Halioglobus japonicus: one gene and its partner. The protein of the gene in region 1 interacts with the protein of each later gene in a pairwise test. Links are inferred from orthologs where the notes say so. Each region holds a gene or a part of one and is shown on either strand. Other genes may lie near its edges. The genes, in order: tusA and BST95_RS16960.

The links.
Region 2: the proteins of tusA (region 1) and BST95_RS16960 interact in binary tests that used the Escherichia coli proteins (3 or more experiments, as listed by UniProt). The link is inferred for Halioglobus japonicus from one-to-one orthologs.

The regions. Positions count from the first base shown.
Region 1 is NZ_CP019450.1:2,520,820-2,523,852, forward strand. The notes cover bases 1-2,715. They hold tusA (sulfurtransferase TusA), read left to right. Parts: upstream 1-1,094; coding sequence 1,095-1,337; downstream 1,338-2,715. Other genes in these bases: aroC (chorismate synthase), read left to right, coding at 1-10; BST95_RS11930 (hypothetical protein), read left to right, coding at 14-238; BST95_RS11935 (glycine cleavage system transcriptional repressor), read right to left, coding at 260-772; BST95_RS11940 (YheU family protein), read left to right, coding at 827-1,090; BST95_RS11950 (elongation factor P hydroxylase), read left to right, coding at 1,338-1,904. In the rest of the region: more of BST95_RS11955, read left to right, coding at 2,716-2,812; BST95_RS11960 (4-phosphoerythronate dehydrogenase), read left to right, coding at 2,809-3,033. UniProt on the Escherichia coli protein: Sulfur carrier protein involved in sulfur trafficking in the cell. Part of a sulfur-relay system required for 2-thiolation during synthesis of 2-thiouridine of the modified wobble base 5-methylaminomethyl-2-thiouridine (mnm(5)s(2)U) in tRNA.
Region 2 is NZ_CP019450.1:3,605,344-3,608,600, forward strand. What follows is about bases 222-3,160. They hold BST95_RS16960 (IscS subfamily cysteine desulfurase), read right to left. Parts: upstream 2,329-3,160; coding sequence 1,114-2,328; downstream 222-1,113. Other genes in these bases: hscB (Fe-S protein assembly co-chaperone HscB), read right to left, coding at 222-352; iscA (iron-sulfur cluster assembly protein IscA), read right to left, coding at 386-709; iscU (Fe-S cluster assembly scaffold IscU), read right to left, coding at 709-1,095; iscR (Fe-S cluster assembly transcriptional regulator IscR), read right to left, coding at 2,353-2,826; BST95_RS16970 (RNA methyltransferase), read right to left, coding at 2,924-3,160. Also shown: more of hscB, read right to left, coding at 1-221; more of BST95_RS16970, read right to left, coding at 3,161-3,257. UniProt on the Escherichia coli protein: Master enzyme that delivers sulfur to a number of partners involved in Fe-S cluster assembly, tRNA modification or cofactor biosynthesis. Catalyzes the removal of elemental sulfur from cysteine to produce alanine.

The DNA of each region.
Region 1 (3,033 bases):
TCCTGAGTAAGCCTTGAAGAAAGCCAATCGAAAGTACTACCGCACCATCTTTCTAGGGGTGGCCGCTATGGCGACCCTTATCTGGGCGGCGGTGGATCAGTTTGGCATTCCCTGGGAGGATATGCTTGACCTGCTGTTGGCGTCGCTGCTGATGATGCTCGCGATTATCGTCGCAGCCGCCGTCTGCTTTGGTCTGGTTGTGGGTCTGCGAAGGTTGATTCGCGGGCCCCGGGAGTAGTTGGGGCCCCAAGCCCCATGATTAGTCGAGATCGATGTCCAGGGTCATTTTATTGGCGACGGATTCAAGCGCACTTTCGAGTGCATCCCGGTCGGTCTTTTCAGGAATTTCCGCGTCGATTTTTGCCCGGAACATGGGTTCGCCGCTCATTGCCGCGCTTTCTACCTGGCTGTCCATCTCCACGACGTTAATGTCATGGGAGGCAAGTTCACGGGAAATTTCTTTGATGATGCCGGGCCGGTCGGGTCCCAGTACTGAAAGCGCAATGGGTTTGCCGTGGGCGGTGTCCGCAGCGCTGGCGGGCGAGACTCGTACACTCAGACCACTGCTGGAAAGCGCTTTAAGCTCCGCCTGGAGCGTGTCCGCAGCAGATTCAGGGAGGCTGACCAGAATGAGACCGGCAAACTTGCCACCCAACTGCGAGAGCTGGCTCTCCTGCCAGTTACCCTGGTTCTTCTCAATAGTGCTCGCGAGTGCCTCCACGAGGCCGGGGCGATCATCGCCAATGAAGGTGATGATGAAAGAGGTTTCCACGATGGTGTCTCCACTTTGGGCTAAGCAACGCTTATATTAACCCGCATCGCGTCAATGCAGAAGGAACAGGGTGCAAATGCCTGGCTATTTAGAAGTCCCCCCGGTCGATTGCCACAGGAGGTGTTGCAGGCCGTGCTGGAAGAATTTGCCAGCCGGGATGGCACAGACTACGGCGAGCGGGAGTTGACCCTGGATGAGAAGGCAGGCAACCTGCGCCGCCTGTTGGATACGGGAGAATTGTGTATCCTGTTTCATTCTGAAAGTGAGGCCTGGGACCTGGTGAGTCGGGAGCAGGCGGAAATCCTATTGAGCGAATAATGGCATGTCATTAGAGCCTGATCACATTCTCGACGCCAGCGGGTTGTTCTGCCCGGAGCCTGTCATGTTGCTGCACAATCAGGTGCGCGATATGCAGGTGGGCGAGGTGGTGCAGGTGTTGGCTACCGATCCCTCCACACAGCGCGACATTCCCAAGTTCTGCACCTTTCTCGGCCACGAACTGTTGCAGCAGGACGAGCAGGATGGCCAGTATCGCTACTGGTTGCGAAAACAGGGCGACGCCTGAATGAATGTGGCGCTGCAATTTACTGCTTGTGAGTGCAGCAGACTTGAACACGTTTTTGCGCGATGTTTTGAGGCCACTGAACAAACGCTGCTGGCGGGAGGAGCCAGCGAGCCCTACTACCGGCCCGCCGACTCCCCACAATCTCAACACCTGCTGTATTACCGGGAAGATTTCTTCGCGAGCGCATTACATGAAATTTCCCACTGGTGCCTCGCCGGCATCGAGCGGCGCCAGCTGCCCGATTTTGGCTATTGGTATGCGCCGGAGGGTCGCACTCCCGAGCAACAGCGTGCATTCGAGCAGGTCGAGATAAAACCTCAGTCTATTGAGTGGTGCCTCTCCCGTGCCTGTGGTTACCCGTTTCGTGTCAGTGTCGATAATTTCACGCCGGACGGCACACTCCCGGATACGCGCTGGTTCCGCGCGCAGGTGTTGGCCCAGGCCCAGCATTGGCAGTTGCACGGGCTTCCCACTCGGGCACAGCAAATCTATGCAGCGCTGTGTCATGAGTTCGGTACCACCATGGCGCTCCCGGATCAGCGTTTCACAGCAGCAGATCTGGATTGATCATGGAGCGGCGTAGCTGGCTTGTAGACGCGAGCATCTATATTTTCCGGGCCTGGTTTTCCATACCCGATCGTTGGCATACCGATGCGGGGATGCCGCTTAATGCCGTGTATGGCTACGCCGGGTTCCTTGTTGACCTGTTGTCCCGGGTGCAACATGGCGACGCCGTGGCAGCCGCCTTTGATGAGAGTCTCGGCAGCTGTTTTCGCAATGAGGTGTATCCCGACTATAAGTCAAGCAGGGCACTGCCTGACGAAGCCCTGGCGTTTCAGTTGCAGGCCTGTCGCGAATTGACCGAATGTGCGGGCATTGCCTGTTTCGCCAGTGAGCGCTACGAAGCCGATGACTTCCTGGCAACCCTGGCAAGGCTGTCCGCAGAGCAGTCGACCCCATTTTCCGTGGTCACCAGAGACAAGGATTTGGGGCAGCTGCTGTTGCACGAAGGCGCACTGTGGTGGGATTTTGCCGCCGATCAGCAGCTGGGCGCAGCGGATTTTTTCGAGCGATTTGGCGTGCGTCCATGCCAGTTCGCAGATTACCTGGCCCTGGTCGGGGATACGGTGGATGACATTCCGGGGGTACCTGGGGTCGGCCCAAAAACGGCTGCCGCGTTACTGGCCGAGTTCGGTTCCGTGGAAGCTATTGCCGCTCGTTTTGAGGCAGTGGCTGATTTACCTGTGCGCGGCGCGAAAAAACTGGCAGAAAGGCTTCCCGCTCACTGGGAGCAGGTGAGGGTGTCACACCAGCTGGCCACCCTGGAAGACAGGGTGCCGGGCGTCGATGCACTGCCGGAATATACGTTGCTCCGCGAGCATGTTGCTGCGGTCTGTGAGTATCTGGATGCGCTGGGCCTGGCTGGCCCGATGCAGCGACGCTGGCAGCAGCTGCCCATAGGGGGCTTGCAATGACACTGAGCGTTGTCGCCGACGAGAATATCCCTGGCGTAGAGGCGCTGTTGGGGGCGGGCGCTGAAGTAACCCGGGTCAACGGCAGGTCGCTTCAGCCAGAGCAGCTGCGTACGGCCGACGCGCTGTTGGTGCGTTCGGTGACTCGCGTCGACGCAGCGCTTATCGCGAACACCAAGGTGCGTTTTGTTGGCACGGCAACCGCTGGTACGGACCACATCGAC
Region 2 (3,257 bases), 1.1 Mb from region 1 along the record:
GATCTACCAGATCGTGCATGGATTCGAGCTTTTCGCGCAGCTCCATCTGCTCCATCAAAAATCCGCCGTCAACCTGCTGGCGGCTCACCTGCTCCTGGCTCATACCGGCGAGCTCGAGCAGATATAGCGCCCGGGGCAGCGGCGCTTTCAACGCGGCGTGCGCCTCGTTGACAAAGGCGGAGTACTGCACGGCAACACGCTGTTCGTGCTCGCCGGCGGTCGCAAAGCGATCCGGGTGCAGCTCCTGCTGCAACTGCCGGTAGCGAGTACCCAGCGCAGACGTATCCAGCTCGAACTGCACAGGCAGTTCAAACAGCTGGAAATAGTTCTGAGAAAAGTCGGGAGAGCTCATACCACCTCGGCCTGATCGGATCGGGGTGACGAATTATACGGTAAAGCTCTCGCCGCAGCCGCACTCGGCGGAGACATTCGGGTTCTTGAACTGCAGGCCCTCATTGAGACCCTCTTTGACGAAGTCCAGCTCGGTACCCTCGAGGTAAGTCAGGCTCTTGGGGTCGATAAACACCTTGACGCCATGATCTTCAAACACCTCGTCTTCCGGTGCCTGCTCATCGACAAACTCCAGCACGTAGGCCATGCCGGAACAGCCGGATGTCGTCACTCCCAGGCGAATACCGAGACCTCGGCCGCGACCATCGAGCTGCGCAGCAATATGCTCAGCAGCGGAGGCAGTGACAGAAACACCCATTAGCTGTCACCCCGCTTTTCGCGCAGGTCCTTAACGGCTGCCTTGATCGCATCTTCAGCGAGTACGCTGCAGTGGATCTTCACGGGCGGCAGGGCCAGTTCTTCAGCGATCTCGGTGTTCTTGATCTGCTCGGCTTCATCCAGGTTCTTGCCCTTCACCCACTCAGTGAGCAGCGAGCTGGAGGCGATGGCGCTGCCACAGCCGTAGGTTTTGAACTTGGCGTCTTCGATCACACCGTTGTCGTCTACCTTGATCTGCAGGCGCATGACGTCGCCGCAGGCCGGAGCGCCAACCATGCCGGTGCCAACGCTTTCGTCGCTTGCGTCCAGCTTGCCGACATTGCGGGGATTCTCGTAGTGATCCAGTACTTTGTCGCTATATGCCATGATGGTTCTCCTCTACCGCTAGTGCGCGGCCCATTCAATTGTGTCCAGGTCGATGCCGTCTTTGTACATGTCCCAGAGCGGGGACAGTTCGCGCAGTTTGCCGACGGCGCCGCGCAGTTGTTCGATTGCCACGTCTACATCTTCTTCCGTGGTGAAGCGGCCGAAGCTGAAACGTAGTGAGCTGTGAGCCAGCTCGTCATTCAGACCCAGTGCCCGCAGCACGTAGGAAGGTTCCAGGCTCGCCGAGGTACAGGCGGAACCTGAGGAAATAGCCAGATCCTTCAGCGACATGATCAGGGATTCGCCTTCCACGAAAGCGATGCTGACGTTAATCGCACCGGGCAGGCGCTGGTCCATATCACCGTTGACGTGAACCTCTTCAATATCCTTGATGCCGTCCCAGAAACGCTGGCGCAGGGCGTTAACCTTCTCCGCTTCGCTCGCCATTTCTTCTTTGGCGATGTGGGCGGCTTCGCCCATGCCCACGATCTGGTGAGTGGCCAGGGTGCCGGAGCGCATACCGCGCTCATGACCGCCACCGTGCATTTGCGATTCCAGACGCACGCGGGGCTTGCGACGAACGTACAGTGCGCCAATACCCTTAGGGCCATACATTTTGTGGCCTGACATGGACAGCAGGTCCACTTTCATTTCTTTCAGGTCGATGGCGATTTTGCCCGCGCCCTGGGCTGCATCCACATGGAACAGCACGCCGGCATTGCGGGTGACTTCGCCGATGCCGGCGATATCGTTCACGGTGCCAATCTCGTTGTTGGCGTGCATGATGCTGACCAAAATAGTGTCTTCGCGCAGCGCCGCAGCCACCGCCTCCGGGGTAATCAGGCCGTTGGCGTCCGGGTCGAGGTAAGTTACCTCAAAGCCTTCGCGCTCGAGTTGACGGCAGGTATCCAGCACCGCTTTGTGCTCGATCTTGGAGGTGATGATGTGCTTGCCTTTCTTGCCGTAGAAGTGGGCGACGCCCTTGATGGCAAGGTTGTCGGACTCGGTGGCACCCGACGTCCAGACGATTTCGCGAGGGTCGGCATCAATCAGATCAGCCACCTGGCGACGGGCATTCTCAACGGCTTCTTCCGCCTTCCAACCGTACAGGTGGGAGCGGGATGCCGGGTTACCGAAGTTACCCTCCACCGACAGGCAGTGGACCATTTTCTCTACAACCCGAGGGTCGCAGGGGGTGGTGGCCAGATAGTCAAAGTAAATCGGTTTCTGCATTTTCTACAACTCCGTTATTCGGCCTCAGATCTCGCTGAGCGCCAGGGTCTCTACCCGATCTTGACGCGCGTCCTGACGCGCGGAAATTGTCTTCACTTCTCGCTTTTCCATCAGCTGGGCCAGGCTGATGTCACTCAGGAAGCCGTGAATCTGCTTGCTGAGGTCTTCCCACAGGTGGTGGGTGAGGCACACTTCGCCCTGTTGGCAATGCCCTTTGCCGGCACAGCCCGTAGCATCGACGGTTTCGTTGACCGCATCAACGATCTGGGCGACGAAAATCTCATCGCGCTCGCGGCTCAACCGGTAACCGCCGCCAGGGCCGCGCACGCTGGTCACCAGCTCATTGCGACGCAATTTCGCGAACAGCTGCTCCAGGTAGGACAGCGAAATATCCTGTCGTCCTGAGATGTCCGCGAGACTTACCGGACCCTTGCTGCCATGCAGCGCCAGATCCAGCATCGCGGTTACGGCATAACGCCCTTTGGTTGTAAGACGCATAGTCTCACCCGCCCTCTAATTTAGCGGAGCGAGTATGCAATAACCGACCTTTTTGGTCAAGTATAAGTCCGACCAATTTAGTCGGACAAAGCTCCGACTAGCGCTTGCCAATCCGCTTCTGGGTTTCGGTCAGAATGCCCCGCAGAATGTTCAATTCCATCTCATCCAGACGCACCCGGCTGTAGAGTCTGCGCAGGCGGGCCATCAGCTGGCGCGGGGCCGTCGGATTGAGGAATTCCACATCGATCAGGGTTTGCTCCAGGTGCTCGTAAAATAGCTCCATCTGCTCGCGAGTGGTAAAGGGGGCATCCCACTCGGCGTCTTCCGTGGCTGGCACACTGTCCGCCGCCAGCAGCATCCGTAGCTCGTAACACACCACCTGCACCGCCATGGCCAGATTGAGTGAGCTGTAATCCTCCGAGGTCGGGATA